One region of the Paenibacillus sp. J22P165 genome, then DNA from elsewhere that is predicted to be linked to it. Evidence: riboswitches for the same ligand, from Rfam matches in the RefSeq annotation. Region 1 holds a riboswitch; each other region holds the start of a gene.

The links. Region 1 has a riboswitch for cobalamin ahead of AC58QM_RS02635 (ABC transporter substrate-binding protein). Riboswitches for the same ligand answer to the same signal wherever they lie in the genome.
Region 2: it holds a riboswitch for cobalamin, as region 1 does, so the genes downstream of both, AC58QM_RS14975 (S-layer homology domain-containing protein) here and AC58QM_RS02635 (ABC transporter substrate-binding protein) in region 1, are expected to answer to the same signal.
Region 3: it holds a riboswitch for cobalamin, as region 1 does, so the genes downstream of both, AC58QM_RS14995 (DUF4430 domain-containing protein) here and AC58QM_RS02635 (ABC transporter substrate-binding protein) in region 1, are expected to answer to the same signal.

Annotation. Positions count from the first base shown of each region.
Region 1 covers NZ_JCAUAP010000001.1:583,344-593,377, forward strand. Annotated here, with positions in the region: gene AC58QM_RS02620 (aminotransferase class I/II-fold pyridoxal phosphate-dependent enzyme) at 1-408, shown strand, start outside; gene AC58QM_RS02625 (aspartyl-phosphate phosphatase Spo0E family protein) at 486-743, shown strand; gene AC58QM_RS02630 (hypothetical protein) at 806-1,333, shown strand; cobalamin riboswitch at 1,371-1,523, shown strand; gene AC58QM_RS02635 (ABC transporter substrate-binding protein) at 1,675-2,691, shown strand; gene AC58QM_RS02640 (FecCD family ABC transporter permease) at 2,691-3,731, shown strand; gene AC58QM_RS02645 (heme ABC transporter ATP-binding protein) at 3,734-4,510, shown strand; gene AC58QM_RS02650 (nicotinate-nucleotide--dimethylbenzimidazole phosphoribosyltransferase) at 4,531-5,676, shown strand; gene cobU (bifunctional adenosylcobinamide kinase/adenosylcobinamide-phosphate guanylyltransferase) at 5,708-6,274, shown strand; gene cbiB (adenosylcobinamide-phosphate synthase CbiB) at 6,311-7,306, shown strand; gene cobS (adenosylcobinamide-GDP ribazoletransferase) at 7,282-8,106, shown strand; gene cobD (threonine-phosphate decarboxylase CobD) at 8,143-9,240, shown strand; gene AC58QM_RS02675 (cobyric acid synthase) at 9,243-10,034, shown strand, end outside.
Region 2 covers NZ_JCAUAP010000005.1:512,084-522,117, reverse strand. Annotated here, with positions in the region: gene AC58QM_RS14990 (ATP-binding cassette domain-containing protein) at 1-1,412, opposite strand, end outside; gene AC58QM_RS14985 (energy-coupling factor transporter transmembrane component T) at 1,385-2,275, opposite strand; gene AC58QM_RS14980 (DUF4430 domain-containing protein) at 2,272-3,186, opposite strand; gene AC58QM_RS14975 (S-layer homology domain-containing protein) at 3,186-4,829, opposite strand; cobalamin riboswitch at 4,961-5,157, opposite strand; gene AC58QM_RS14970 (Gfo/Idh/MocA family protein) at 5,394-6,548, shown strand; gene AC58QM_RS14965 (Gfo/Idh/MocA family protein) at 6,579-7,661, shown strand; gene AC58QM_RS14960 (AraC family transcriptional regulator) at 7,645-8,544, opposite strand; gene AC58QM_RS14955 (carbohydrate ABC transporter permease) at 8,961-9,830, shown strand; gene AC58QM_RS14950 (carbohydrate ABC transporter permease) at 9,862-10,034, shown strand, end outside.
Region 3 covers NZ_JCAUAP010000005.1:527,660-537,693, forward strand. Annotated here, with positions in the region: gene AC58QM_RS14995 (DUF4430 domain-containing protein) at 1-2,130, opposite strand, end outside; cobalamin riboswitch at 2,293-2,495, opposite strand; gene AC58QM_RS15000 (MBL fold metallo-hydrolase) at 3,229-3,852, opposite strand; gene AC58QM_RS15005 (thioredoxin family protein) at 3,874-4,440, opposite strand; gene uptA (undecaprenyl phosphate transporter UptA) at 4,519-5,118, opposite strand; gene AC58QM_RS15015 (cupredoxin domain-containing protein) at 5,433-5,879, shown strand; gene AC58QM_RS15020 (response regulator transcription factor) at 6,031-6,711, shown strand; gene AC58QM_RS15025 (sensor histidine kinase) at 6,708-8,087, shown strand; gene AC58QM_RS15030 (MMPL family transporter) at 8,161-10,034, shown strand, end outside.

The sequences.
Region 1 (10,034 bases):
GAGCTTATCTCAGCGATGACCAAGATTCACCAGTATACCGTCATGTGTGCACCAGTCATGGGGCAAGTAGCTGCGCATGAAGCGCTAACCAATGGGCTGGAAGAGAAAGACCGGATGATTGAATCCTATAATCAACGGAGACGATTGGTGGTCAGAGGCTTCCGGGAAGTTGGACTTGAATGTCATGAACCCCAGGGCGCATTCTATGCATTCCCAAGTATTGTCGCTACAGGGTTAACTTCCGATGAATTTGCGCAACGTCTGTTGTATGAGTCTAAGGTTGCTGCTGTTCCTGGTGATGTATTTGGATTAGGTGGAGAAGGTTTTCTGCGGTGCTCTTATGCCTATAGTGTTTCCCAACTGAATGAAGCATTAGAGAGAATCGGTAATTTCTTGAGGAAATTATAATATTCTTAATAAATTCATATGTTCATAGGAGACGAAAACTGGTATTCTAAGAGTAAGGAGGGATGAGCGTGGCTTTTATGGAGTATCAGCTTACTAACTTTCAGAAGCAATTTCAAATTCGCGAGCAAGAGTTTGGACAGCGATGGCTGACCAGAAATGCCAAGAAGCAACATTCCCTGACTGTACTTGAAGAAGAGATCAACACGTTACGAAAAAAAATGGAACAGATGGTCATGGAAGGTCGAGAAATGACATCTGATGCGGTTGTTGAATTAAGCACAATGCTGGATCAAAAAATAAATGAATATATGACATCTGGAAAGAAAAGTCGGTGAAAACCGACTTTTCTGGCGACTATCGACAAAAGAGAGAGTACTCGACGGAGGGAATTACATACATGAAGGCAAAATGGTTATTCGTTGTCATGCTCGGAATGATGCTTATGCTTACCGCTTGTGGTGGACCAAAAGCAGATGTATCGGTATTTATGATGGGACCTAACGGTTTTCCAAGTGAAGCGGCGGAGAAGTTGGAACTATCTTTGAAAGATAAGGTTGGAGAGCTTCCTACAGTAAAGTTGAATACATCTCCTATTTTTTCATTGGAAAAGATGATTGTTGAGCTGGCTGCTGGTGGTAACGGCATCTTTATTTTGGGAGAAGAACAGTTCAAGGGCTTGAGTAATCAAGCTGGATTTGTGTCATTGGATAATACAATTAATCCTTCGGATTACCCAGATGGTGTTATCGAAATCAAAGAAGAAGGCAAAGCAGCGGAGAAGCACTTGTATGGCATTCCGCTCGCTGGAAATAAATGGATGAAAGAGCAAGGTTATGAGGGCAAAGGATTATATGCGTTCATTCCACAGAATGCTCCGAAAATGGACGAGGCATTGAAAGTCATGAAGATCATTGCGCAAAAGTAAGAGAGCGCCTATAATCGACAATAGCTTGATCGTATTCAAATAATTTGCAACTATAGGTACTAGTAAGCTTCCAATTGGATGTTTATTAGTTTAGGGGAAGCCGGTTCAAATCCGGCACGGTCCCGCCACTGTAATTCAGTCTTACGTAAGACTGAAGAGTCAGGATACCTGCCTATAGTGCCGATACAACATCCTTCGAGGAAAAGGATCGCGTTAAATCAGGAAGCAGCGTATGCGTGTTCGTTGCCCAATACCGCGATTTATCGTCCCTTTGTTCCTCGTGAACAAGGGGACTTTTTTGTTTGGTTATAGATTCATACTAATGAAAAGAGGGTTAAGTGATGAAACAGAGCAAGTTCAAAAAAAGTCTTATTCTTACATTAGCGGTTGCGACAGCGATCTCATTGGCAGCATGTGCGAAAAAGGAAACAGAAATTACGGATCCATCGAAACTTGGCGGTGCGGGAACAAAAGCTCCAACAACGACAGCAACACCAGCTCCAGCGGCTGCGAAGAAAACGACGTATCCGTTGAAAGTGAAAGATGCGACAGGAAAAGAGTTTACGTTTGACAAAGCACCAGAACGAATCGCATCCGTGTCACCATCGGAGACCGAATCGCTGTTTGCGATTGGACTAGAAGCGAATATTGTTGGTGTATCAGATTTTGATGATTATCCTGCAGCGGCTAAAGCTAAGCCGAAATTGGGCAGCATCACGAAACCAAATATGGAAGCGGTCATTGCTTCAAATGCGAATATAGTTTTCACTGGTGTTTCTATGAAAGCAGAATCGGTTGAGAAGCTGCGTGAGATGAACATTAATGTCTTTAAAGTGGAGCCTAAAACGTTAGACGATGCGATAAACAATATTCAAACATTCGGATTAATTACCGATCATCAGGAGCAAGCGGAGAAAGTTGTCGCCAAGATGAAAGCGGATCGTCAGAAGGTTGTTGATGCTGTAAAAGACGTGAAGCAAGAGAATAAGAAAAAAGTGTACATGGAGTTTGCTCCTGGTTGGACTGTTGGAAGCGGGGAGTTCATGGATGAGTTAATCAAAATCGCAGGTGGAATTAACGTAGCTAGCGATAAAGCAGGCTGGTATGAGATCAGTGAAGAGAAGATCATTCAGCAAAATCCAAATGTCATTTTGTTCGCAAATGGGATCGTCGACATCAAGACGAAGAAACCGTTAGAAGAAATTATTCGCACACGTGGTGGGTGGGATGCCATTGATGCCGTGAAAAATAAACGCGTGATAGGTCTCGACCAGAACTCCGTAAGTCGCCCAGGTCCGAGATTGACGGATGGGTTGCTGGAAATGGCGAAAGGGATTTATCCTGAATTGGTGAAATAATGAAAAGAAAATTGATGCTTGGAGGAGGAGTAGGCGTTATACTCCTTCTTCTTTCTATTGTGGTGAGTTTATCCATCGGGTCAGCTCATCTTCCACTTTCACATATTGTGGGGATTCTAGCGAAGCATCTGCCTTGGATAGGAAGTCACATCGAGGTGAACTGGCCGCAATCTTCGGAACAAATTATTAATAAAGTAAGGATCCCTCGCGTGTTACTAGGGATTCTAGTGGGGGCTGTACTTTCTATTGCAGGTGCTGGTTTTCAAGGGGTTCTACGCAATCCGCTCGCGGACCCGTACTCCCTGGGCGTATCCTCAGGAGCTTCTGTAGGGGCTGCTTTTCTTATTTATTTTGGGCTGCAATATGCCTGGTTTGGGCAATGGTCGATTCCGATTGTGGCATTCGTAACGGGGTTGATTTCCCTATTTTTAGTACTGAAGCTGGCCTTGATTGAAGGAAAGCTAAAGATGGAGACATTGATATTATCCGGTGTTGTGATGCAAGCTTTTCTAGGCGCGATCGTGTCGTTCTTGGTTTCGATTTCGAATCAAACGATAAACGAAATTATTTTCTGGCTGATGGGCAGTCTAGCGATGCGCGGTTGGTCATATACGTATATGATTTTACCTTATCTCGTAATAGGCATCGTGATTCTGTTATGCTATGCGAGATCCTTAAATCTACTTGCACTTGGGGAGCGTCAAGCTGCTCATCTCGGTGTTCATGTGGAGCGAACGAAATTAATCGTATTGATTGCATCGACGTTGATTACGGCTGCAGCCGTGTCTGTGGCAGGAGTGATCGGCTTTGTTGGATTAATCGTACCGCACCTGGTGCGACTGTTGGTTGGTCCTGATTATCGACTAATCATTCCTTTATCTGCGATCTGTGGTGGGATTTATGTGTTGTGGGCGGACACCTTGGCTCGAACGATCCTCAGTCCTACGGAAATTCCTTTGGGAGTCATTACGGCGTTTCTGGGTGCGCCATTTTTTGCCTATCTGCTCCATAAAGATAAGAAAACGTTAAGAGGTAGATGACGATGATTAAAGTGGAGCAGCTTTTTCAGAGCTTTCGCGAGCAGCAAGTGTTAGAGAATATAAGCTTTGAGGTTGGGCAAGGGGAGTTTTTTGGAATTATTGGACCGAATGGCAGCGGTAAATCTACGCTACTACGACTGTTATCCGGCATGGATCCTGTTAGGCAGGGCAGTGTGCTTTTGCAGGGGAAGAAGGTAGCTTCTTATTCGCGAAAAGAGCTGGCTAAATGGCTCGCAGTGCTTCAGCAGGATGCGTTGCCCCCTGTTGGTTTTACGGTGCGTGAAGTTGTTGAGATGGGGCGCTATCCATTCCAAAATTGGCTTGGCGAGGATCTAACAGAATCGAATGGACTCATAGATGCGATTATTAAAAAGCTTGAGTTGGAATCGCTGGTTGATCGAACTATTGAGAGACTGAGTGGAGGAGAGCGCCAACGTGTTGCACTGGCCAAAGTAATGGCACAGCAACCAAGCTTGCTTATGTTGGATGAACCCACGACCTTTTTAGATATCGGTTATCAGATACAAATGATGGATTATATCCGAAGCTGGCAGCAGGAATCGGCGCTTACGGTTGTCGCTGTGTTGCATGATTTGAATTTGGCTGCGCAGTACTGTACACGATTGATGATCGTGCATGAGGGGCGGGTAACCGCGATTGGAACGCCAGCAGATATCATTACGAGTGAACAAATTGCCGACGTGTATGGAACCGAGCCGATTGTACTGAAACACCCAGTGAGTGAGGTTCCGCAGATTATATTACAGCCTGGGAAATAATGAAGGACCAGAGGAGGAAGATGATGAACCGATTACATCAGTTAATTCACGCGATTGAACCCGTTGATCAGGAGGCTGCTCATCAAGCAAATGATCACTTGAACCAATTAACAAAGCCGCAAGGAAGCTTAGGAAAGCTAGAGGATATCGCACGTCAAGTTGCAGGGATCACGGGTGAGGTAATGCCGACTTTCGAAAAAAAAGCGGTTATTGTCATGGCCGGTGATCATGGTGTTTGTGAGGAAGGCATCAGTGCTTTTCCTGCGGCAGTGACACCGCAAATGGTGCTTAATTTTCTGTATGGCGGGGCTGCTGTCAATGTATTAGCAAGACATGCTGGGGCTGAAGTGATTTGTGTGGATATGGGGGTCAATGCGGATTTGGAGCATCCGAATCTCTTATCGCGCAAGGTTCGTAAAGGCACGCGCAATATGGCGAAGGAAGCGGCTCTTACGCTAGAGGAGACGATCGAAGCGATCGTAGCAGGCAGTGAAATTGTGGACGAATTAGTGGCAAAAGGGTATCGTCTTTTCGCTACCGGCGAAATGGGGATTGGCAATACGACGGCGAGTGCGGCTATTTTGTGTGCACTAACAGGGGTCGACGCTGGTCTTGCTGTAGGCCGTGGGACAGGTATCGATGACGCTACTTGGGTGCATAAGCAATCGGTTGTGAATAGGGCGTTGGATGTGAATGGTTTGACTGGGCGGGATGTGAGTGCAAGTGCAAGTGCAAGTGCAAGTGCAAGTGCAAGTGCAAGTGAAAATGCAAATGCAGATGCGAGTGCAGGCTCAAGCGGTGATTATGCACTTGAGGTGTTGAGCAAGGTCGGCGGATTAGAGATCGCCGGACTTGTTGGGGTGATCCTTGGTGCAGCGAAGCATCGCTGCCCGGTTGTCGTCGACGGCTTCATCTCGTCGACCGCAGCGCTCGTGGCGAGCCGATTAGCCCCGCTAAGCGCGTCCTACATGCTCGCCTCGCACTTATCACAGGAGCAGGGGCACACGAAGGTGCTCGAGTCGGTTGGCCTCGCAGCGATGCTGCAGATGGATATGCGGCTGGGCGAAGGCACGGGCGCTGTGCTCGCATTCCACTTGATCGATGCCGCAGGCAAGATCATGCAGGAAATGGCGACCTTCGAAAGCGCAGGCGTATCGCGAGGGTAATGGCCCTAGCAGAGAGAAGGAGGCGGACACGATGGCGGTTCTGGTAACGGGCGGCGCGCGCAGCGGCAAAAGCTCTTTTGCAGAGAAGCTGGCGATGCATCGCAGCAAGCAGGGGGTGTACATCGCAACCTCCCACATCTACGATGAGGAAATGAGGGAGCGGGTGGGGTTGCACCAGCAGATGAGGCTTCAATCGGGATTCCCTTGGGAAACCCGGGAGGAGCCGTATGCGCTGAGTGCTTGTCTCCAACAGCAGAATGAGAGCAGCGAGAGTGAGGGGGCTGTGGTGTTAGTGGACTGTCTGACACTATGGCTAACGAACTGGCTTCTACACTATGAAGGCATGAGCGATGCAGCGCAACTTGTTACGATGCAAATTGACGAACTCGTGGAAGTCGTGTCCTCCTACAGTGGACAACTCATCCTAGTTACGAATGAAGTGGGTGATGGTATTGTGCCTGAATACCCGCTCGGCCGTCAGTTTAGAGATTTGGCTGGACGGATGAATCAGCGTTTGGCAGAAGTGTGTCAGCAAGTATTTCTAGTTACGGTCGGTATCCCGATCGAACTAAAGAGTAGAGCTTATAGGTTAGACTGATAGCTAATTGAGCAAGCATGGAATGGTGAAGACCTAATGTGGATTTATACATGGCAGGAAATCGTCTGGATGACGGCAGCTGCAATTGCTTTGGACTGGATGATTGGGGATCCCAAATGGCCCACTCATCCTGTTATTATAATGGGCCGCTGGATACGCTGGGTCGAGGATAGACTGCATCCCAAAGAAGAGACAAAGAATGGGCTAGTGGGACAACCCAGATGGCTGCGAATGAAAGGTGCACTGCTCACGCTTTCTACAATCACACTGAGCTTTGTTGTCGTTCTTGTACTCGTGCATTTTGCAAACGATATTCATCGCTGGTTAGGGTATGCGGTGTCAACCTGGCTGATCTCCACAACGGTGGCGATCAAGGGATTAAAGGACGCCGCGTATCTGGTCTACCGTCCGCTTCGCGAGAGCAATCTCGCGGATGCTCGCAAGTACACCGGCTACATTGTAGGCCGGGATACCGATGCGCTCCACGAGGAGGAGCTCACGCGAGCCGTCGTGGAGACGGTCGCGGAGAACATCGTGGACGCGGTCATCGCGCCCTTGTTCTACGCACTCATCGGCGGTGCGCCGCTGGCGATGCTGTACCGTGCATCGAATACGCTGGATTCGATGGTCGGCTACCGAAATGACAGATACCGTCATTTCGGCACCGCGTCGGCCCGCTGGGACGACGCGATGAACTGGATCCCGGCGCGGCTCACCGGGATCCTGCTTGTCCTCGTGGCCCTGGCTAAGCCGGGCCTCTCAGCACCACGCGCGGCGACGGCGATCCGCCGCTTCGCGCATCTACACCCCAGCCCGAACAGCGGGATCCCAGAGTCGGCGGTAGCCGGGGCACTCGGGATCGAGCTTGGCGGGCTGAACATCTATGGCGGCGCGGCGAGTGAGCGCGCCCGCCTGGGCTGGCCGCTGCGCCCGCGTACGCAGCGGGATATTGTGCACGCCGTGAGCATGCTATACGGCGTCAGTTTTGTAGTGATGGGAGGACTCCTATGCGTCATACTCATGCTTGGGTAGATTGGCTGCGAGCTTGTCTAGCCGCCTTCCAATTCCTAACGCGTCTGCCGATTCCGGTGCAGATTGATTATAACGAGCGCGTGTTTCAGCGCAGCTCCATATTTTACCCCCTTGTTGGTTTTGTAATCGGACTCATTCTTCTGTTCGCTGGCAATCTACTATCCCACGTACTGCCAACCATGCCAGCAGCGGTCTTGCTCCTGACACTCTGGGTCGTTCTCACAGGCGGACTGCATCTTGATGGTCTAATGGATACCGCAGATGGGATTCTCAGTCATCGCCCCCGCGAGCAAATGCTCGAGATCATGAAGGATAGCCGCGTTGGTGCGATGGGCGTTATCGTGTGTGTCCTGCATGTATTACTAAAATTTTCCTTGCTTCATACCATGTTGGATGCGAACCATGCAGCGGAACGAGGAAGTCTCCTTATCCTACTGGCCGTCGTACCGATATGGAGTCGTTGGTTCATGGTGGCAGCCATTCGCATGTGGCCTTACGCACGGCCGAATTCGGGGTTAGGCAGCCTGTTCCGTGGCGTTAATATCACGCATGTCACGGTATCCCTTTTAGTAGCTCTATTAACAACTACGCTATTGATTTTCAACAGCAGCAGCCTAACAACCTTACCCAACTGGAGCATGATCCTAAGCTTTTTGATCATGACTATGCTTGTAGGAAGTGGGATGGCAGCTTATATCAGCAGCAAGCTTGGCGGACTTACCGGAGATACGTATGGTGCGCTAAATGAGCTGCTGGAGAGCTTGCTTTTGCTTGCTGTTATCATCCTCATTGGCATGTAAGGTGGCGGCTCTAATTTTTACTTGAAAGGAATGACTATGATGTTAGAGCGTTACGGTCACGGAGGTGATCTGTGGACGGCGGAGGAAGCTTTCAATCGGCCTAAGGAGCAGTTTCTAGATTACAGCTCGAACATGAATCCACTTGGGCCTCCTGACGTGGTCAAAGAGATTCTGACAGCGAACTGGCAAGATATTGTCAAATATCCAGATCCGGCTGTTCGTGAGCTCCGCCGAAGCTTATCACTGAAATACGGAATTGACCCGGATAGTATTTTAGTTGGCAATGGTGCTGCAGAGCTGATTGATTTGATCATTCGTGTAGTGAAGCCAAAGAGGACGGGACTTGCAAGGCCATCCTTCAGCGAATATGAAGAGGCAGTTCACAAAACGGGGGGTCTGGTAACCAACATCCCTTTACTCCCTCAACATCAGTTCGAACTACAATGGCAGGATGTCGAAGCAGCGCTGCCAGCCCTTGATTTGTTTTTCCTAGGGCATCCCAACAACCCGACAGGTAAACTACTTCCTCAGAGCGTGATAACCAATCTGCTCCAGAGTCAACGGAAGCTTATTCTCGATGAGGCTTTTATGGATTTTGTTCCTCAGGAGTCGGAGCATTCGCTGCTTAAGCTTGCTTCAACAAGCCACGACCTGGTCGTGATCCGTTCGATGACGAAGTTTTATTCGATTCCAGGTATTCGTTTAGGTTTTATGGTGGCCCACCCTGACCTTATACAGCAACTGCGAGGGCAGCAGGTACAGTGGAGCGTGAATTATCTCGCGCAACGAATTGGCTCAAAAGTTCTTGAAGATACGACCTTTGAACAATCCACGAGAGAGTGGCTCTGCGTCGAGAAGCCTTGGCTTATCGAGCAGCTAGCAGCATTAGGTCTGGAAGTCGCCCAGAGCGATGTGAATTTCCTCCTATTTTCATTCCCTGAATCGATGGGAATTCATATCAAACAAGCGCAACAACATATGGGTCATCAAGGGATTTTGATTCGGGATGCTTCGTTATTCGAAGGGTTAAATGAACGTTATTGTCGCGTAGCCATACGACTTCGGGAGGATAATGAGCGTTTACTCCAAGCCTTACGAAAGATGATGAGTGACTTATCTAGGAAAGGGGTATAGCCATGAGTGAATCACAATCAGCGGTTCTCATGATTCAAGGCACAGCTTCCGATGTGGGCAAAAGTATTCTTACGGCAGCCTTATGCCGTATTTTTGTACAGGACGGCTGGTTGACCGCACCTTTTAAATCGCAAAATATGTCCCTCAACTCCTACATCACGTTTGATGGTAAAGAGATCGGCAGAGCGCAAGGTGTGCAAGCTGATGCTTGCCGGATTGTTGCAACGACGGACATGAATCCGATTCTGTTGAAGCCTAAGCAAGACATGGTCGCACAAGTGATTGTTCACGGTAAGCCCTATGCAGATTTGGATGCTAGGACATACAGAGAATCTTACCTGCCACGAGCGGAAGCTATTGTGAAGGATGCCTTGGCACGTCTACGCAGTGGGCATGACATTGTCGTTCTGGAAGGGGCAGGCAGTCCAGCTGAGGTCAATCTCAAGGATCGTGATATCGTCAATATGCGACTTGCTGGTTGGGCAGATTCACCTGTCGTGCTGGTTGCTGATATTGATCGTGGCGGAGTTTTCGCTTCGATTGTGGGTACGCTTGACATATTAACCCCAGAGGAAAGAGACCGCGTGAAGGGTTTTATCATTAATAAATTTCGCGGAGATGTCAGCTTGCTGAAGCCAGGCTTGGATTGGTTGGAAGAGCGCACGGGGAAGCCAGTACTCGGTGTAATCCCGTATTTACAGCAGCTTGGTATTGAGGACGAAGACTCGGCATCACTTGATTCCAAACGTGCACAAACCAGAAGATCGCCGAGCCGTCAGGGCAAACAAGATGAT
Region 2 (10,034 bases), on a different contig from region 1:
ATCAATTTGTAATGTGCATCTAACCCTTTGGTCGGCTCGTCCAGCAGAAGAATAGAAGGCTGTAGAAGTAATATCTTAGCTAGAGCCGCTCGTTGTTGCTCGCCTCCAGACAGATCATAAGGGTGACGATCGAGAAGGTCCTGTAACATACACAACTCCGCAACCTCATGAATGGATTGTTGCACAGCATCCTTGCCCAACTTGCTGTCAGACAGCATCTCAAGGAGATCAGCCCTCACTGTTTTGTGTACAAAAAGCGCTTGTGGATTCTGAGGGAGAACGCCAAGGAGTCCATTGAACTTCTCACTGTCTGAATACTTGTCAATGGGTTTTCCGTTCATATGAACAGTTCCACGGTAGTGTTTGCGAAGTCCAGATATAAGGGAGAGGGTGGTTGTTTTGCCTGTTCCATTCCCACCTACAATCGTATAGAGTTCACCTGGATAGGCACGAAGGCTAAGCCCTTTCACAACATCAGCGGAATTCTTTTCATATTTAAACCATACTTCGTTTAACTCAAGTGTTGGTTCATTTGTTCGCTTTGGATTATCCTGAGCTTGAATGTCTTTCGTGTATGCTTGCTGCTGTGCAAGTATATGTAAGAATTCTCTTCCCTCACGAACCGTAAGGGGGCAAGAAAGCTGGTTTTCAATTCCCGCATAAACACGTATAGGTGCTGGCATCGCATAAAACATGTCGTGCTGTATATCCCGAAGTTGTTCACCGACCTTCTTTGGTGTGCCTGAATAGAGGATTTCCCCTCGATCCATCACGATAACGCGATCAGATAGTGGCATAACTTCCTCGAGCCGATGCTCAGAAATAAGAATAGTGACACCAAGTTCTCGATTAATTTTACCAATAGCAGCTAGAAATTCAGATGCAGCGATAGGATCAAGCTGGCTTGTGGGTTCATCCAGAATTAATACCTTGGGTTGCATGACCATAATTGAAGCAAGGTTCAGAAGCTGCTTCTGGCCGCCGGACAATTCACTCACTTGTTTATGAAACCATTCTTGTATTCCGAAAAAGCTTGCCATTTCAGCAACACGTCGACGAATTTCTAGCGTACTGTAACCAAGACTTTCAAGTCCAAAGGCAAGCTCATGCCAGACCTTGTCTGTCACAATTTGATTGTCAGGAGATTGCAGGACATAGCCTATTTGAGCGACTTGTATACGTCTTTCTAGCTCTTCTAGAGGCATCCCATCAAATGAAATCTCACCGCTCCGTGATCCATGAGGTGTAAGATCTGTTTTCATATGTCGCAAAAGGGTTGATTTACCGCATCCTGACTTTCCACAGATGGTTATAAACTCGCCTTGATTTATGCTTAACGATACATTAGTTAACGCGTTCTCTAAAGAATTAGGATAGGAGAACGTCAAATATTGGATTGTAAAGATTTCCACTTGTAGTCCTCCCAAACGTTGATGGATAGCGGTATTGCACAAAGAACGGCATAAGAAACAAAAACACTTATACTGAACACGGAGAGCTCTACACTCCGCATGGATGGGAAATATCGGAAATATAGTGCCTTTGTACATGCGCCAATGATGAGATAACCCCCAGTTAATACAATGGCTATAAGTGCTGCTTTATCGCGGCTATCGAATTTAAATATTGAAAACGCGGTTCTTCCTTGCAACCCGTAGCCTCTGCTTTTCATGGAATCAGCCGTTTCGATGGCATTCTCAAGCATCCAGGTCACCATGATAGACAATATTCGTATCCCATGCATGATTCTACGGATCACACTGCCGTTGGATATGTCTCTTCCGATACATCGTTGTGCATGGGAAACGATAGTAAGCTGCGCCTTGAATTTGGGTACAAATCGCAGCACCATGGAAAAAATAAGTGACATGGCAGGAATGATTCGACCAAACAAATAAATGAATTTATCCGAAGTCATAATGGCGTTATAGCAGGAGAACCAACAAATGACCGTTACGAACATGGTTGCTGCTGCTATACCATATGTAATGGATTCCAGTGTCAGGGGATTGCCATTATGTAAATAGGTTAAAATGGTAACCCCTTCATGATTAAAGGCAGGGTTGATTAATGCTGTCATGACAAGCAAAGGAAGCATGTACAGAAAATTAAATTTTAATGCTTTTCTCCCGTTAAGATAGATGGAATATGAGAAAGCAAAGGTAATGGAAATTGCTAGACATATCGGATGCATAAAAACCATGGAGAACAAGATAACCAATGTAAAATACAGAAAATTAACGATCGGGTGGAAGCTGGAAAAAGAATCTTTCATTGCTTCTTACCACCGCCTGCTGAATTATAGGTGTCCCCGACGTCACGTCCCAAATCACAGGTATATACCCATTCAATGACGTCACCTTGTTTAAGTTGATAACGACTTGCGCCATAATTAGGGAACCAACCATTTACCTTGTACATCCAACCAGAAAGCTCTCCACAATCGAATTCGTACAGATTATGAATGCCTTCAATGTAAGCGGAATTGTACATCGGTGTATTCACAAATTCCATATGAATTTTGTTTTTCTTCATCTCTCTTTGGAGCACATTAAATACCGATTCACCCTCATAAAATGTAACTTGTTGGGCTTTGTAAATAATGCCGTCTTTCGGTACAAGATCAATCTTTTCAGGATCTAGTAATTTCATGTTGCGCAGAATTGTTAGACAGCTTACGGAAAGCGTGACTGTCATTTGCTTGTCGGAAATTTTCGTATTCTGCGGCTCAATGGGAAGTGGCTTTCCCTCCGGCACAGGCTCAGTCAGGTAGGGGTCCTTACCCGTTGTTGGGTCAATCTCCATGGTTTTGGTTGGAGTAGGTTTCGCTTCCTCAGACTTATCTGTCTTTGGCGTTCCCTTGTTCAACGATGCAGCATCTGGAGTCGCAACAGGAACGGTTTTTTCCGTTGCTACTGGCTCGGATTTCTGGTCTGTTTCCGTCTTTCGATCTTCCACTGCTGGAGTTGAAGACGGTTGAGCAACTATGGGAGTGCTTGACGTCATTACGGCTGCATCAGATGATTTCGTATCCTTCGGCTCTAAAGGAGATGCCGTTAGCTCCGTAGATAATGCAGATGTCGTCGTTGTTGTTTGCTGCCGCGGCATGCCGCTACTGAAGAAAGCGATGACCAAAACAGTCATAATGATCGCCGCAGCAATGATTTTATTTTTGGTTAATCGCATTAGTTCGCCTCTTTAATAAGTTTCGCTGCAGTGAGTAAACGGTAAAGCATCTCTGCTATTTCAGCACGAGTGACAGCTGTAGAAGGCTCAATATTTAGCATATCCTGGGATAAAATATGTTCTTGATAGCTAAAGGCTAGCGCATTCCTCGACCACTCGGCAGTCTGTGTGTAATCCCCGAATTGAGCCAACATATCTCTCGTTTCAGCTGCGCTTAATGCTGTATCCATGCCAGAAAGCTTAGCCGCATTGGCGATCATAACGGCTGCTTCCTGTCTTGTAATGGTATTATTCGGTGTAAAAGTGGTCTCAGACGTTCCACTTACAATGCTATAAGAATAAGCTGTGCCCACATAGTCCGCATACCAGGCTGTCGAGACGACATCTTGGAATATTGTTGATTTTTGCATAGGAAGGCCGAGACTTTTGGTTACAATGGTCGCAAATTCGGCACGAGTCATTGTTTGATTTGGTGCAAACGTTGTGTCAGTCATACCGTTAATCATTCCTCTGGAGGCAAGCGATTCAATGGCTGTTTTGCTTTCATGATGGGAAATGTCCGAGAACGTCTTATTCGCTTCGATTACTGGCATAACTTTTATATCTTTGTGCTTGTTCGGTAAGCCGTTAGTGCTATCAGGCGTAATGGTGGTAGCAAGCTTTACATCGTTCATTCTGTAGAGGCTGCTCTTACTAACACTGATTCTTTGGACATTCACAAGTCCGTAAAATGCCTGTTCTGTCGACATGCCCGTTACTCCGCTGCCGTCAAAAGTATGCTGGAATCCCTGATCTTTTGAATAAAAGGATAGTAAATCATCAACAATGGTTTTGCCACTCTTTACAAAACGACTGTCGTGTAGGTCAATGCCAAGTTCGCATAGTGCCATCAGTACTTGTACGGTACTCTCTGAAGTTTTCTCACCCCAGCTTGCATAGCCGCCATCGGTGTCCTGTAATTTGGAAAGGCGGTCAATGGCCTTCTCTGTAGCTAGTTTTACTTTTTTGTAATGCTGATATTTAGCCAGAGCTTGCAGAGCCATGCCAGTAATATCCGGATCGGCAGTCTTTCCAGAAAGTGCAAAGCCTCCATCTTGTAATTGATGCGATAATATCTCATCGATATACATGTCTCGAGTAGCCTGCGTTTTTGCTTTGGAATTTACAGGTATATTGTAATTACCGCTATCTAGGGATATTAATGCGAAAATGGGACCGTTAATGCCTTGCCAAATGGTTTTATCGAAGTCACCGAGTGGCGTTAATAAATTATATCCAGCAACATTTGACGGATCTGCGCCGATGGCGGTTAATGCCATAATCAAGCGGGAGTATTCCGTGTATTTTTGATCATGAAGGTTGCCTTGTACATCTTTGACATAGGTTTCAACGCCTTTATAATAATCGTCGTAATAGCTTTGAGGTACGTTATAGTTGGAGCGGGCAAGCCCGATAATGGCCCATTCACCGCCTACAGAGCCTACCTGTGGCTTCTTGACAGTTTTAAGTAAATACTCAGCTGTAGCGTTTACAGCATCATCCACTGCGATAGTCGAGGTAGCCGATACAGGAACGATGCTTAGACTGCTTACAAATAGGAATAGAGCCATGAATAGGGTGAAAATCCTATAATTTAGTTTCATTATTATCCTCCTAATAAAATGATAGAGATGGTGAGCATACAAAAAAGCCCTTGAATTGAAAAATCAAGGGCTGTGATGTCAGTATTGGTCGTAGACAACAAAAAAAGCACCCCCTCCATCGTCCGTAGAGTTTGTGAATACACATTAAGGCTGGTCTCCTGACTCATGCGTCAACGCTTCTCTAACCTTCCCGGTATAGGAATACCAGTGGCAATTCATAGAGTCGCTCTTCATTTACAGTGGCGGGACCGTGCTGGAATTTCACCAGACTTCCCAATTAAGCATTACTTATTACTAATAAGCATGCACCTTAACTATTACTTATTCGATTAGTCTAATCATATATTCAGTTCAATTGTTTGTCTATGGAAGTTTACTCCGGAAGGCAATGTAGGCTTATGGATTATTTAAATGAGAGTGGTCTGTCTGAAATTGTTGGATAGAAGGGCGAGGATAGGAAGTAGTGATACCGCAAAGTAACGTCATTTTTGCACAAGATAGCGTCACATTTGTAACCGCATTCTTGCTATGCTTTGAGTAACAAATAGCAGGAGGCTGAACTACATGCTAAAGGTAGCAATTATTGGTGCGGGTGCGATCTCAAGGGCGCATATTGAAGCGTATTTGCAATTTCCAGAGCGCTGTACGATAGTCGCGATTAGTGATATTTATGCGGATAAAGCGCAGGAACGCATTGATCAGTTTGAGCTGAAAGATGCGAAGGCTGTGAAGGATTATAAAGAGTTGCTAGAAGCGGATATCGATCTTGTGTCCATCTGTACGCCACCGTATACGCATGCTTCGCTTACGGTTGAGTTTCTGGAGGCCGGCGCACATGTCATGGTGGAAAAGCCGATGGCTTCCTCACTTGAGGAATGCGACTTGATGAATGCAGCTGCGCAGCGAACAGGAAAGATTTTATCCGTTGTAGCGCAGAACCGTTTCAAGACGCCAATGATGAAAATGAAGTCCGTGCTGGAAAGCGGCCTCATGGGCAACATCGTCCACACCCAAGTCGATTCCTTCTGGTGGCGCGGTCATTGCTACTATGATCTTTGGTGGAGAGGTACGTGGGAGAAGGAAGGCGGAGGTCCGACACTGAACCATGCGGTACATCATATCGATGCCCTGCTCTGGATGATGGGCAGCCCGACGGAGGTCCAAGCCTTCATGAGCAATGTGTCGCATGACAATGCCGAGGTCGAGGACTTGTCCATCGGAATGCTGCGCTTCGCAAATGGGTCCTTAGGTCAAATTACGAGCTCAGTCGTTCACCACGGTGAGGAGCAGCAGTTGATTTTCCAAGGCTCGAAGGCACGTGTATCTGCGCCATGGAAGGTAAAGGCGTCGAACTCGACGTCGAACGGTTTCCCAGAACCGAACACGGAGCTAGAAGAAGAGCTGCAATCATTCTACGAAAACTTGCCAGAAGTGAAGTACGTAGGACACGCTGGTCAAATCGACAATGTGTTGACCGCGATTGAAAGCGGCACTCCTGTGCTTATCGATGGGATCAGTGGTCGTCAAACGTTGGAGCTCATTACGGGAATTTACAAATCAGCGAGCACAGGCGAGCTGGTGAAATTTCCCCTAGACGTGAATGATGCGTTCTACACAAGAAGCGGTGTGCAGGCGAATGCGACCCATTTTTATGAGAAGAACACTTCCATTGAAAATTTTGCGCCACAGACGATTACGACAGGCAGCACGTTTAAATAACCTCAACGAACAGACAGGAGATTGATGATTATGCAAAAAAGTGATGGAATGAATTACGCTCCACAAGGGAACTTCAAAAGGGTTTGTGAGCCAGGTGAGTTTATTTTTGCAGCGGCAGCTCTGGATCATGGTCATATATATGGGATGTGTAATGGACTTCGTGAAGCGGGCGGAGAGTTGAAATGGGTATATGATCCGGACCCAGCCAAGGTGGATAAATTCCTTAGCCAATATCCTGGTGTTCAAGCAGCAGCATCGCTAGACGAAATCCTTCAAGACGCAGAAGTGAAGCTTGTAGCGGCAGCGGCGATTCCGAGTGATCGTGGCCCACTAGGACTTCGCGTGATGGACAGCGGCAAGGATTATTTCACGGATAAAGCTCCGTTCACAACGCTGGAACAATTGGAAGCAGCACGTGCGAAAGTAGCAGAAACAGGACAAAAATATGCGGTTTATTACAGTGAGCGTCTGCATGTGGAAAGTGCCGTTTATGCGGGACAATTAATTGAACAAGGCGCGATCGGTCGCGTGCATCAAGTCATTGGTTTGGGGCCGCATCGAATTGGTTTGTCGAGCAGACCAGATTGGTTTTTTGAGAAGGAGAAATTCGGCGGCATTCTATGTGACATTGGCAGTCATCAGATCGAGCAGTTCCTGTATTTTACGGGGGCCAAAGATGCGAAGGTTGTACACAGTAAAGTAGCAAACTATAATTACCCGCAGTACCCGAACTTTGAGGATTTCGGAGATGCTACGTTGGTCGGAGACAATGGCGCTACAGGCTATTTCCGCGTGGATTGGATGACGCCGGATGGTTTAAGTACATGGGGCGACGGCCGCATGACGATTCTTGGGAGCGATGGCTACATAGAGCTTCGTAAATATGTGGATATTGCCAGAGAACAGACGAGTAATCATGTGTATCTGGTTAACAAGGATGGGGAGCAGCATTTTGCTGTCAGCGGCCAAGTTGGTTATCCTTACTTTGGTCAGCTAATCTTAGATTGCTTAAACCGTACGGAAGTGGCGATGACACAGGAGCATACTTTCAAAGCAGCGGAGCTGTGCCTTATCGCACAGCGCGACGCAATGAAGATCACGGTTGCCGAGTAACAGCTGCTGAATGATGTTTCTGCCATTGCTTGCGATATTGATAAGGCGTCACGCCGATTTGGCTTTTGAACATTTTGCAAAAGTAGGAGCAGTTCGTCACACCAATGGCTTCGCCAATGCGAGCAACGGGTTGATCCGTCGAAGTTAGCAGCTTCACGGCTTGCTGTAACCTTCTAGCTGTTACATAGTCCGAAAGGCTTGTACCGGTGCACTCCGTGAACAAATGAGATAAGTGATACGGGGATAAGTGCAGATCAGCTGACATCATCTCCAACCGCAGCGGTTCGGTGTAATGCTCTTCCAGCCAACTGAGAATACGCTCGGCCTGATGGGATTTGCGTGTAGGACCTGAGCGAATCTGGCCTTCGCGCTGCTCCCACAGCGGCATGAAGCTGCGGAAGAAAGCAACTAGAAAGAGGGAGTACTCTTCTAGCTCATCTTGCATGCTTTTGATAGGTAGTCTTCTCGCCAGACTTTGAAAAAGCGGATGAAACTGCTCTGCCTCACTTAACTCGTAAAGGCAAGGTGGCTGCAACTTGGTAGTAAGCATTTGCTTGAAAAAAGCCAACAATCGCGGCCAAGGCTCGAAGTAGGCTTCATATAGCGCGGGTTCAAAATGAACGATAGATCGTACGAATGGCGTATCGGGGTCCATCTGAATGTGGTGCAGCTGGTAGGGCTGAAAGACACATATCATACCCGAAGTCACTTCATAGCTTTTTTGATCAATAATGAGTGTGCCATGTCCTTGATGAACAATCAAGATTTCAATGCCTTGATGGGCGTGGAACGTCCCCTGATACTGTTCGGTTCCGATTGTTTTGCGCTGATAGGTAAAATAAATAGGGATAATGTTCAAACCGTTGTTTTGAACATAGGACATCAGGGTCACATCCTCTCCAACAGGGTGTTAGCAGGCGCTCTATACAGCCAAAGTATACAGGAATGCAGATTGAAACGGCAAGGCAAACAAGTAGTAGAAAGCTTTCAAATCCATGCGTTTAGCTGGGTTTGGGAGTTTTTTTATGTACACAATGTGCAAAGAGGAACGAGGATACACTATTTCGCGATTTTGGATAGTGCACTGACGTTCCCATTCGTACTAGGGCTGAGGGGATTTGAGTAATAGATATTGAGGAATAAGTCTATGACATCCGTCATGGGCTTATTTTGTCGTGGGTGTGATGAGTGCTGTGGGTGTCGTGCTTGAACCCTTGAACGCGATCTGCATTCCCCTTTCTAATCCATTTCTAATTTTCACATGAGAGAATGTGATCTGTAGGAAGGAGGAACGCATTTGTGCTGAGATGGTTACGAGGCAACGAGGGTCTTACAGCACTTCTATTTCTATGGCCAAGTCTGGCCGGATTTGCGGTGTTTTTCTTGATACCCTTTGGGATGGGGTTTTATTATTCGCTCATGGACAGCCCAATAGATGGCTCCTTCGTGGGGATAGCGAATTATCGCGAGCTGCTGGGTAATCCCATTTTTCGGCGAGCAGCCGTGAATACAAGTTTGTTTATGGCAGTCTGTGTACCGCTTAACATGTTGATTGCACTAGGACTAGCTTTGATGCTCAATCGTAAGCTGCCGATGCGCCAAACGTTCCGAATCTCGTTCTTGAGTCCACTTGTCGTACCCGTGGCTTCGGTGGTGCTCGTGTGGAATGCGCTGTTCGACCTTCATGGGACGATCAATGCATGGCTAGCAGGCTGGGGAATACGTCCGCATGACTGGATGGAAAGCGAGGCTTCCTTGTATGTGCTGATTATTGTCTACCTGTGGAAAAACATCGGCTACAATATGATTCTCTTCCTAGCAGGACTTCAAAACATTCCGGGCGATTATTACGAGGCAGCCTCGATGGATGGAGCGGGCAAATTTCGGCAGTGGCGATCCATTACCTTAGTCTATTTGACGCCAACCGCTTTCTTCGTTTTCATCATGTCGATTATTAACTCATTCAAAATGTTTCGAGAGACGTACTTAATTGCCGGAAATTACCCGGATGAAAACATTTATATGTTGCAGCATTACATGAACAATATGTTCAAGTCACTAGATTATCAGAAGCTCACTTCTGCTGCATTTCTAATGGCTGTGGTGATTGTACTCCTCGTCTTGACACTATTCGTGGTGGAGAGGCGCATCAGTAAAGCAATTGGATAGAGGAGAATTCACATTGGAAAGGAGTGTTTAAATGCAAGCAGCCCGTATGAAGCCGCTAACGGTCCGCATGGGACACAAAGCATCGCGATTCGTGCTAATCACTGTGCTCATTGTGCTTATGGCGGGATTTCTGTTCCCCATGGCGCTGACCATTGCGAACTCGTTCATGGCGGAAACGGAAATTACGAGCAATTACGCTGCGCT
Region 3 (10,034 bases), on a different contig from region 1:
TGTCGTACCTTTTTTCACTTCTTTGCCTAAAATATAGGAAATCAAATTCTCTCTCGTTGTTTGTGTTTTACCTGCTCCTACTTTGGCAATAACATAGTTCCGACTATCAAATGCAAGTAGAGCGAAGACCGGTCCATTAAATCCTTGTTTAATGACATAATCGTAATCAGCAAGCGCTGATCTCAGATCATAGTTCCCTACTTTGGATATATCTTTTCCAATTGAACTAAGTCCAAGAATTACTCTTGAGTTCTCTGTACCATAATTTGTATCCAATAAACCATTATTCAAAGTCATTCGGCGATCAACTTCGGTAACTACTTTCGTGTAATACGATTGATAGTACCCTTCTGGTACTGTGTAGTTAGCTCTTGCCAAAGAAAGAATCGACCATTCACCATTACCTGTTCCATACCCCGGACTAGTAATTGTTCTTAGCATATAAGCTAAAGTCTTATTCAAATGGTTTTTAGCAGTCGTAGCCATACTAGCTTTATATATAACTATATATGTTTGCTCGGCAGTATTTCCAGCTGCATCTGTAGCAGAAATGGCAATCGTATTCGTGCCAGGAACTAGAACAACTGAATAAGTTTCGTTTAGCTTCGTTATCACCGTTCCATTCAACTTAACAACGGATACAATAGCCTCAGGACGATTGTCCGTCACGACCACGCTGAAACTTAGGTTGGCCTGAGTTACTTCTTGGTTATTCGAAATACCCGTAACCGTAATGCTCGGCTTTTCCGTATCTTCAAATGACTTATTCAGATTAACTAGCGCACTATTTACACTTGCTTGCGTACTCTCCAAGTTTGTAAGCACAGTATACGCGTGCTCATATGCTAATCGAACAGCTGTATCCGCTAAAATAGTTGATTTATTCGGGTCGCTGTTAATTAAAGCTACTCTTGAAACTAACGCATCTTTGTTTGCTGGGTTTGGCAGATAACTCCACTCGTTAACTCCAAGATCAGCTCCCCATCCATACAGGGAAAATTGCGTGCGAATGACATCCCCATCATGGGGGATATACTCAGATAATCCTACATCTGGTAAAACATTATTAACAGCATACATCCATCCAGACATCGATGTATAATCAAATTCGCCCAGCCAATTGACATCGTTTTTTGTACCAATCTGATCTCCATTTAATGCAATTTGTTCCTGGATAAATGAAGGTACTTGTATAACCGTCGTATTATCCTTAACCTTTGATAAATAGAAAGAATTATTAATTTCTCCTGCATTTCGATAATTCCCCGCACCTAATTCACGTGCGATTAAGGAAGCACCACTATCTCCAGTATAAAAAGGTACGTTTACAGGTTCTTTATAATAACCCTGCCCTATCGTAAATTTCTCAACAGAGAGTGTTACATGGCCAATGGGGGTAGGCTCTTGCTTCGCTTCCACAATCAATGGTTGCGTACCTCTTACTACGCCAGGAGCTGCACCAGAACGATAATCGGTAGCTTCCACAGAATAATTCCCTGCGGCTACACCATGGTCAAATACAGCTACACCATTTGCATTCGTAATCGCATCAACTGCACCGACTTTTACCTTAATACCATTAGCTGGTGAATCTATAAACCCTGTGTTGTTTCCCCAGTCATAGGTTGATTTCGTAACAGTTACGGAAAAGGGGGTATCCGCACTAACAGGTGCAGTTGAAATGGAGATTGACTTCAACAGTTGCGTATTGAGGTCTCCATAATAAACCAGAACTTGATCATTACTTTCTAATGGATACTGATCTATCCCAACATCAGGAATGATCCACTGCCCTTGACGTTTAATGGCAAAATTCCAACCGCTATATTGTCCATATTGTCCCTCTTGTATCTCATTGATGCTAGAGACATAGCGACCATATTGCGAACTAGTGACAATTAAATTGGCTGGCAGGAATTTAGATTGCAATACTTCTAATGCAGTCGACCCTACACCGCTCTCCTCTTTGATGAGACCTTGCGGTCCTTCGACGCGAAGTGCGACGGAAACGGGATCCTGACTTGCAGCGAATGCATGATTCGTCGGCACTATCGTAGTCAATACCACAGAGAGTACCATAATCATAGCTAGGATTGACGACATCATTTTGCGTTGTAACTTCGTAAACATGTTTTCGATTTCTCTCCTTACATCGGTTAGATTAATCGCACGCCAAAACAAAAAAGACCATCCCTCAGGCGGGGTGGCCTTCTTAATTCATAAAAAAACAAACATACGTGCGCCATAATGGCTACAGAAACGCTAACTGAATTCCCACCCCCCGGAGAATCAGAGCAACAACGAAATAAGGCAGGTATCCTGGCTCATGCATCATCGTTAACTTTTCGCCTTCCCATCTCCCAAGGAGACAGTGGCCTGATAGAAAAGCAACTCCGCATTTACAGTGGCGGGACCGCGCAGGTTTTACACCTGACTTCCCTTTTAAGTACCTTCGACTGAAGCATCAAAAGTACACCTTACTCGCAATTTATGTAGTTATATGGCTTCATACTAGCGGGTAATCCTTTTTTTGTCTAGTAGTTTGCTAGATTGATAAATCCTCGAACACATTCAAAAAGAAAAAGGCAACCCCACGTAGACATTCGTCCCGCGGGATTACCTTCCTCTTCCATACCTTCACTTCCAGAAATTAGTATCTACAAATACAGCGTGTAATGATAACCAATAGAATGAACAATACTAGGATGCTAGCAGCTGAATTGTTTTTTGGTGGACATGGAGCTACTGCGTGAGTAGTCACTGGTTTAGGGAAAACATATTCAGTTTGTTGGTAAGACGCGTGCAGGTGGATCGGTTGTTGCATAATTGGCGCTGGCGCTGGAAGCGGTGTAGGCATCGGCATAGGAGTTGGCATTGGCATTGGCATTGGTTGCATTGGGTAATTCGGAACTTTAACATATTCCATGGAAGAGCACCTCCTTCATATTTTCCCTTAAGGGACTTACACAAGCTTACGGTTTAACTCGAAGGTTATTGTTGAAGTTGGGTGAATAGCTTACAACATCAGTCTATGGGGAAGCACCTACGTTGCACACGGTAAACACCCAGTTACTGAATAAATTGGGTGGGTGTCATGGGCGAACGAGCATATAGCAGACATTTCTCCGCCTTCCTTTCCCCTAACTCGATGATTTCGACTATCTTCTCTCCCCCTCCAAAACAAAAAAAAGGACCGCCACCTCATCAGAGGGAGCAGTCCTATTCTCTTTACACATATGGGTTATTCTCACGTTCGAAGCCGATCGTTGTTTTCGCACCATGCCCGGAATAGACGATGACATCGTCATCCAGCAGGAACAGTTTATCCTGAATGGAATCCAACAGGGTATTGTTGTTTCCACCAAGTAGGTCGGTACGACCGACCGATAATTTAAATAATACATCACCACTGAAAAGGTGATTGTCATACAGGAAGCTCACACTGCCTGGCGAATGACCAGGGGTGTGGAACACTTTGAGCTTAATGCCCAGGAACTCCAGCACTTGTCCCTCATCCAAAGAAAATTCTGCTGGATCCGTCACAACTGGAGCACCGAGATCAGGCCAGCGAGCGGAGCCGTTTTTCTTCGGATTCGTTAGCCAATCGGCTTCCAGGTCATGAAGATACACCGGACACCCCTTGAGCTTACGAATCTCATCCACGCCACCCATATGATCGAAATGCGCATGCGTCAGCAGAATCGCCACGATATCCATGTCAGCAATTTTCTTAATCAACGACTTGGGATTCATGCCTGGATCGATAATAATACCTTGATTCGTCTCTGGATTCGACAGTAAGTACGCGTTCGTCTGAACCGGACCCAGGACGAAGGATTGAATGTTAATCATCGTGATGCCACCTTCACCTTTTTAGAACGATTCGATCAATGAACGAAGTTCCTTCACAATAACAGCATGATATCCGTTACCTTCGCCATATTGACGGCCCATTTCGGCTCTGGCTACTTGAATTTTTTCGTTATAATCGGCCGCATCGCGATCTGGATTCTCTTTCTTGAACTGCGTCATCACCGCTTGCACGTTCTTCGGACGAGGTCCCCAGTGTCCAAGCGAGAAGCCGCCAGTATCCGTGAACACGACGATTGGAATCCCACGTCCGCCGCCTGTCAGGAACTGATCAATAACATCATAGTTTTGCTCAATGATAAGAACTTCCGTAGGAATACCGCTATCTTCCAAAGCCTTGAAAACTACCGGCACATTGCGAACAACATCGCCACACCAGTCAGCAGCAATAATCAAGCAACGAAGATCATCGCGATTATTCAACGATTCAAAATATTCTTTGTCCTCTTCATTATCCCAGGCAAAACCATCGTAATACGCCAAAAATTGCTCTTTATTTTTCTCCATACTCTCGATAAACTGTTTCGGCTTTAGGCCTGTACCTAACTTACTAGCAAGATTCGCACCCATCGTTTTCATCCTCCCTAGATCGTCCATATTCTCATTCATTGTATCAAAAGCAAACGAAACCGCCAAATCAATATGTTGCTATGCTTTCGTTTTTCTTTTGAGATAAAATTGATAGCCCGCATACAAGATCGTCAGGACGACCGCAGCGATAATCAATGGTTTAATATAAGGCCCTGCGTATTCGCCGATCGTCTCCCAGTTATCTTTCAATTTCATCCCCAAATAAATATACAAAAACGAGTAAGGAATCAAGGCTAATCCCGTATACAAGGTGAACTTACCTAATGGCATTTTGGCCATTCCGCCTGGCAATGAGATCGCATGACGAACAATTGGAATAAATCTCGCTGTAAAAATCATCCCCGTACCATACCGGTTAAACCAGCTTTCCGCTACATCGATATGATGCTTACTGATCAATAGATATTTCCCATACCTTTCTAGGAAAGGTCTACCGCCGTAACGTCCGATCCAATACAAAACAACTTGAGCCAGCGTCCCCCCGACGACCGCACATAACATGCCACCTACGAAGTTAATTTGACCTTTGGATACAAGATACCCAGCGTAGGCTAAAAGTAATTCGTTCGGAATGACTTCTAGCATAAGTCCAAGGAAAATCCCCCAATACCCCAAGCCTTCCAAATATACCAAAACACTTTGAATCAAATCATGCATGCGTAACCCTCTCTTCGCTTCTTACTTTTGCCTTAAAACCTGCCCCCATGGGCTCATATATCTGTGCTGACTGTGTTGACTATTCTGACATTCTGCTTTTCTAATCTCATCCACATTCTATCATAGACAGGCTCTTATCCTCTACTTGTATGCAACTCATCGTTAAAATACACCAATTGATGTTGGCACACCACCCCATGTTGAGTCAGATTCGCTCTTTCCGGTCAGTGCTGCTATAAGCCCAATAATCCGATTCATGCGCTGACAAGCCCCCGCATAAGATGTACAAGACCCTTGTACAGGAGGCGTACCCTATGTCCCGAGTATGGATTATCAAACGCAAGCATGTCATTCAACTAGCAGCCGCGCTTCTACTCCTTCTCATTGGATGGCTGTATGTAAATCGCGATACCATCCTGCCCACATTAGCCGAACCAACGGCAGAACGCACTATTCACTTGGTTGTTGGGGAGTTCAAATCCACTACCGCTGATGGCAAAACCATCGAGGCTTACCGCTGGGACCCTGGCTCCATTCCCGTTAAGAAGGGTGAACACATCAAGCTCAGCATCCTTGGCATCAATGGTGAGAGTCACCCCTTTTTCATCGAAGGGCTCAATATCAGTGGTGAGATCAAAAAAGGCAAAGAAACCATCGTACATTTTACCGCCAATCAAGCAGGGACGTATCGCCTCATCTGTATGACGCATACTGATATGGCTCATAATGGCCCGATGGTCGGTTATATCGAGGTGTATTAAATGGCCTCTCCAGCGAAACCTTAAACCATCCTTCTGCGAACTCGAATCGTCATCAACAGGCGACTCGACATCAGAAGTGGCATTAAGGTTTTTTTTCGTTTACACTGATGCCAAGCTCAATTGAATCCCAACGAAGAAGGTGCTTCCCTTTTTGAAAACTCATGTACTCGTGGTCGATGACGATGCCCATATACGCGAATTGATGCGCTTCCTATTTTCCAAAGAAGGTTATGCCGTCTTTGAAGCAAGTGATGGTGAACAAGCCTCGCGACTGCTGGAAATGGAACAAATCCATCTCGCTGTTGTTGATGTCATGATGCCGCTTCGTGACGGTTTGGAGCTGTGTGCTGAAATCCGCGAACACTACGACATTCCAGTTCTTCTTGTAACGGCCAAAGGAGAGATTGAAGATAAAGAGCGAGGCTTTGCCTCAGGCACCGATGATTACGTAGTAAAACCGTTCGAGCCGAAGGAACTGCTCTTCCGAGCGCGCGCCTTATTACGGCGATACCAGCTCGTTTCCTCGGAAATGATTACACTTGGCCACACGGTCATCAATCGCAAAAGCTATGAAGTCACGATCGCAGGTGAAACGCTGCTTCTACCGCTCAAAGAATTCCAGCTGCTTGCGCAATTGGCGAGCCATCCAGGGCGCATTTTTACGCGAGAGCAACTGATTCACATGCTGTGGGGCACAGATTATGAGGGTGACAGTCGAACCATCGATGTTCATATCAAGCGACTGAGGGAGCGTTTTTACGAGAAAACTAGTGACTTTATAATTACGACGGTGAGAGGACTTGGTTACAAGCTTGAGGTGACAGAAAGGTGAAAACTTTATATTTTCGCATCGTTGTTACGTTTATTCTCATCGCAATGGTCAGCTCCGTGCTCGCACTCTTTCTTTCGAATTGGTATTATCTAACGAAATTAAGAGATCAGAACGAGGAGCAGATTTGGAAAATTACAACGGAAATTCGCACACTATACGAGGAAATGCCGGGTGTAGAGCCCTCAACCTATTTCACCCATATCGCAAATATGGGCTTCCAGCTTTACGTTGTGAATGAGCAGATGGCTGGGACCTTCTATGGAATGCCATATAAACATACGCAGTTCGATCCAGAACAAATTCAGCGTGTTTTAGCAGGAGAAACGTACCGCGGAATTCTACAAGAGCGTCATGTGCTGATGGTGATTGGCTTTTTTGAAAATAGTCTGCACAACAGTGTCGGTGTTCCTGTTCAGGTGCAGGGGAAAAGGTATGCCTTGTTTGTTCGGCCTGCTCTGGAACAGCAGATCGGCGGCGTTCGCGTCCTGATGGCTTTTCTACTCGGACTTACCTTCCTTTTCAGCATCGTCCTCATCATCATTCTCTCCCAACTTATCGTAAAGCCTATCAAAAAATTACGAGAAGCCACAAAGCGAATCGTTGGAGGCAGCTATGAAATAACGATGGACGTTTCCCGGCAGGACGAGATCGGAGAGCTTGCACGAGATTTCACCTACATGGCGCAATCGCTCAAACAAGTTGAGGATATGCGGCAGGAATTCGTGGGTAACGTCTCCCATGAAATTCAGTCTCCATTGACCTCTATTCAAGGCTTTGCCCAATCCATACTGGATCAGACAACCTCCGAAGAAGAGAAAGATCGTTATCTTCATATCATTTTAGACGAAAGCAAGAGGTTGTCCTCGCTCAGCAAACAACTCCTAACACTAGCCTCGTTAGATAAAGAGAGTCATGTAGTTAAGCGAACTCTGTACAGGCTGGACGAACAAATTCGTCAAATTCTCATTAATACCGAGTGGCAATTGTCTGATAAAGACCTAGCGATTGAGCTGAATTTACCGGAAACTGACGTCTCGGCAGACCATCAATTGATGCATCAGGTTTGGCTTAACCTTATTACGAACGGTATTAAATACGCACGCCCTCATGATTCCTTACACCTCGCGATTCTGTCATCAGAGACGGAAGTCACCGTTACGGTAAGCGACACAGGGAAGGGCATGTCGGAGGCGGAGCTGCCTCATATTTTCACCCGCTTCTACAAAGCGGATCGCTCTCGAAACCGTGCCAGTGCCGGCACGGGCCTTGGTTTATCCATTGTTCAGAAAATCATCGAGCTGCACGGTGGCAGTATTCATGTACAGAGTGAACTCGGTAAAGGAACTACTTTCACTGTTAGGCTCCCTCGAATGTAATCTCCCATTCATCATCCGTTCATATTCCTCTCCTACTATTTGAAATAGATTTAGGAGAGGGGAATGAACCTGCATGAAACCTACTTTATCACGTCTTGCCAAGTTCGTAAGCAGTGCCAAAGGTGTCCGAATCGTACTCATTAGCTGGCTAGCTGCCATCCTTTTATTAAGCGCATTTGCGCCATCTTCCAAAGAAGTCGCTCAAAGTGGTGGTGAAGGCAGCCTTGGTAGCCATACACTGTCTGAAACAGCTAAACAGCTATTGCAAGAGGCCTACCCTTCCCAAGACGGCTTAACCGCCATCCTGGTGTTCCATTCCGAGAAACCCATTACGGATACCGAACGTGGTGCCATAACGAGCATTAGTGCGTGGCTAGCTTCTGATCAGAAGCCGCCTTACGTAACGCGTTCTCTCCCCTTTCATCAAATGCCTGCCGCGAAGCAAGAGCTTTTATTATCCGCAGATCGCACAACGCTCTTGTTAACACTCTCCCTACAGAAGGATCTGGCATCTGGTCCTGTCTACGATACCCTTGAACAGATTCGTCATACGTCGGAGCAACAAGGCATGGGGACTATGAAGCTTGAAATTACTGGTCCTGCGGGCATCTCATCCGATACCATCATGCTCTTCAAAAAGGCCGATATTGTGTTAATGCTCGCCACACTTGGAATTATTCTCGTTATTTTAATCGTCATCTATCGATCCCCGTTGCTAGCCTTGTTACCCTTGGTTATCGCAGGCATGGTGTATGCAGTCGTCGATAGAGTCATAGGCTTAGCGGGCAAAATGGGCTGGATATTCGTCGAGAAGCAATCCCTCTCCATCATGATGATCTTACTTTTTGCCGTGTTGACGGATTACTGCTTATTTATCATAGCGCGCTACCGTTCCGCCCTGCGGACAACGGATTCCAAGTACGATGCGATGTCGAAGGCTTTCTCCAATGTAGCTGAACCGATTTTCTTTAGCGGCGGCACCGTGCTAATCGCCATGCTCACTTTATTCACTGCTGTGTTTAAGCCCTATCATAGCTTTGCTCCTGTGTTTGCCATCGCGATGGTGGTCATTTTGCTCGGTGGACTGACTTTAATTCCTTCTATGTTTGCCTTGATTGGGCGGAGAGCTTTTTGGCCGTTTATTCCACGTGAGGAAGCGGCACTTGTGAAGGAGGAGCCTCGCGGCTTCTGGGCGTGGATTAGTACTCGCGTGACCACAAAGCCACGGATAACCGCACTTGTGCTCATAATCGTACTGTTGGCACCTGCGCTATCTACACTAGGCATGCGCTACTCGTTTAATCTCATGAAATCCTTCCCTAGCGATATTTCTTCCAGACAAGGTTTTGAAATTCTGGAGGCACGATTCCCACAAGGGGAATTGGCGCCAGTCACTGTCCTTTTGGAGTCGGAGAAAGCAGTGGTACGGGATGATGCGTTTATTAGCAAAATGAATACACTGACCGGAATTATTCAAGAGCGTGAGGGGATTAGTTCGCTTACAATGGCGCTCGATTCTGACAATGCCATTTCACCCAAGCATACGGTGAAGTTTCAACTAATTTTAAAGATGAATCCCTATGATCAAGCCGCGCTTGAGGTGGTCTCCGGCTTACGTATGGATAGTGCTGCCATGCTTGAGCAGAGTGGCTTCGAGCCTGGCCAGTTCACCCTGCATTATGCTGGCCAGACTGCGGAACAGCTTGATGTTCGTACTATGAATAAGCGTGATACGCTCGTTATTTTCTCACTCATTACGGTATTGATTACAGGTATGCTCATCTGGCAGTCCCGTTCAATTCGACTGGCGCTCACCATGATGGCCACCATGCTGCTGTCCTACGCAGCTACAATGGGAATCGTGTGGAGTGTGTTTCATTTCGGATTTGGTCACGATGCCTTCAGCTACCGTCTACCTGTGTACACGTTTATCTTTCTCATCTCGTT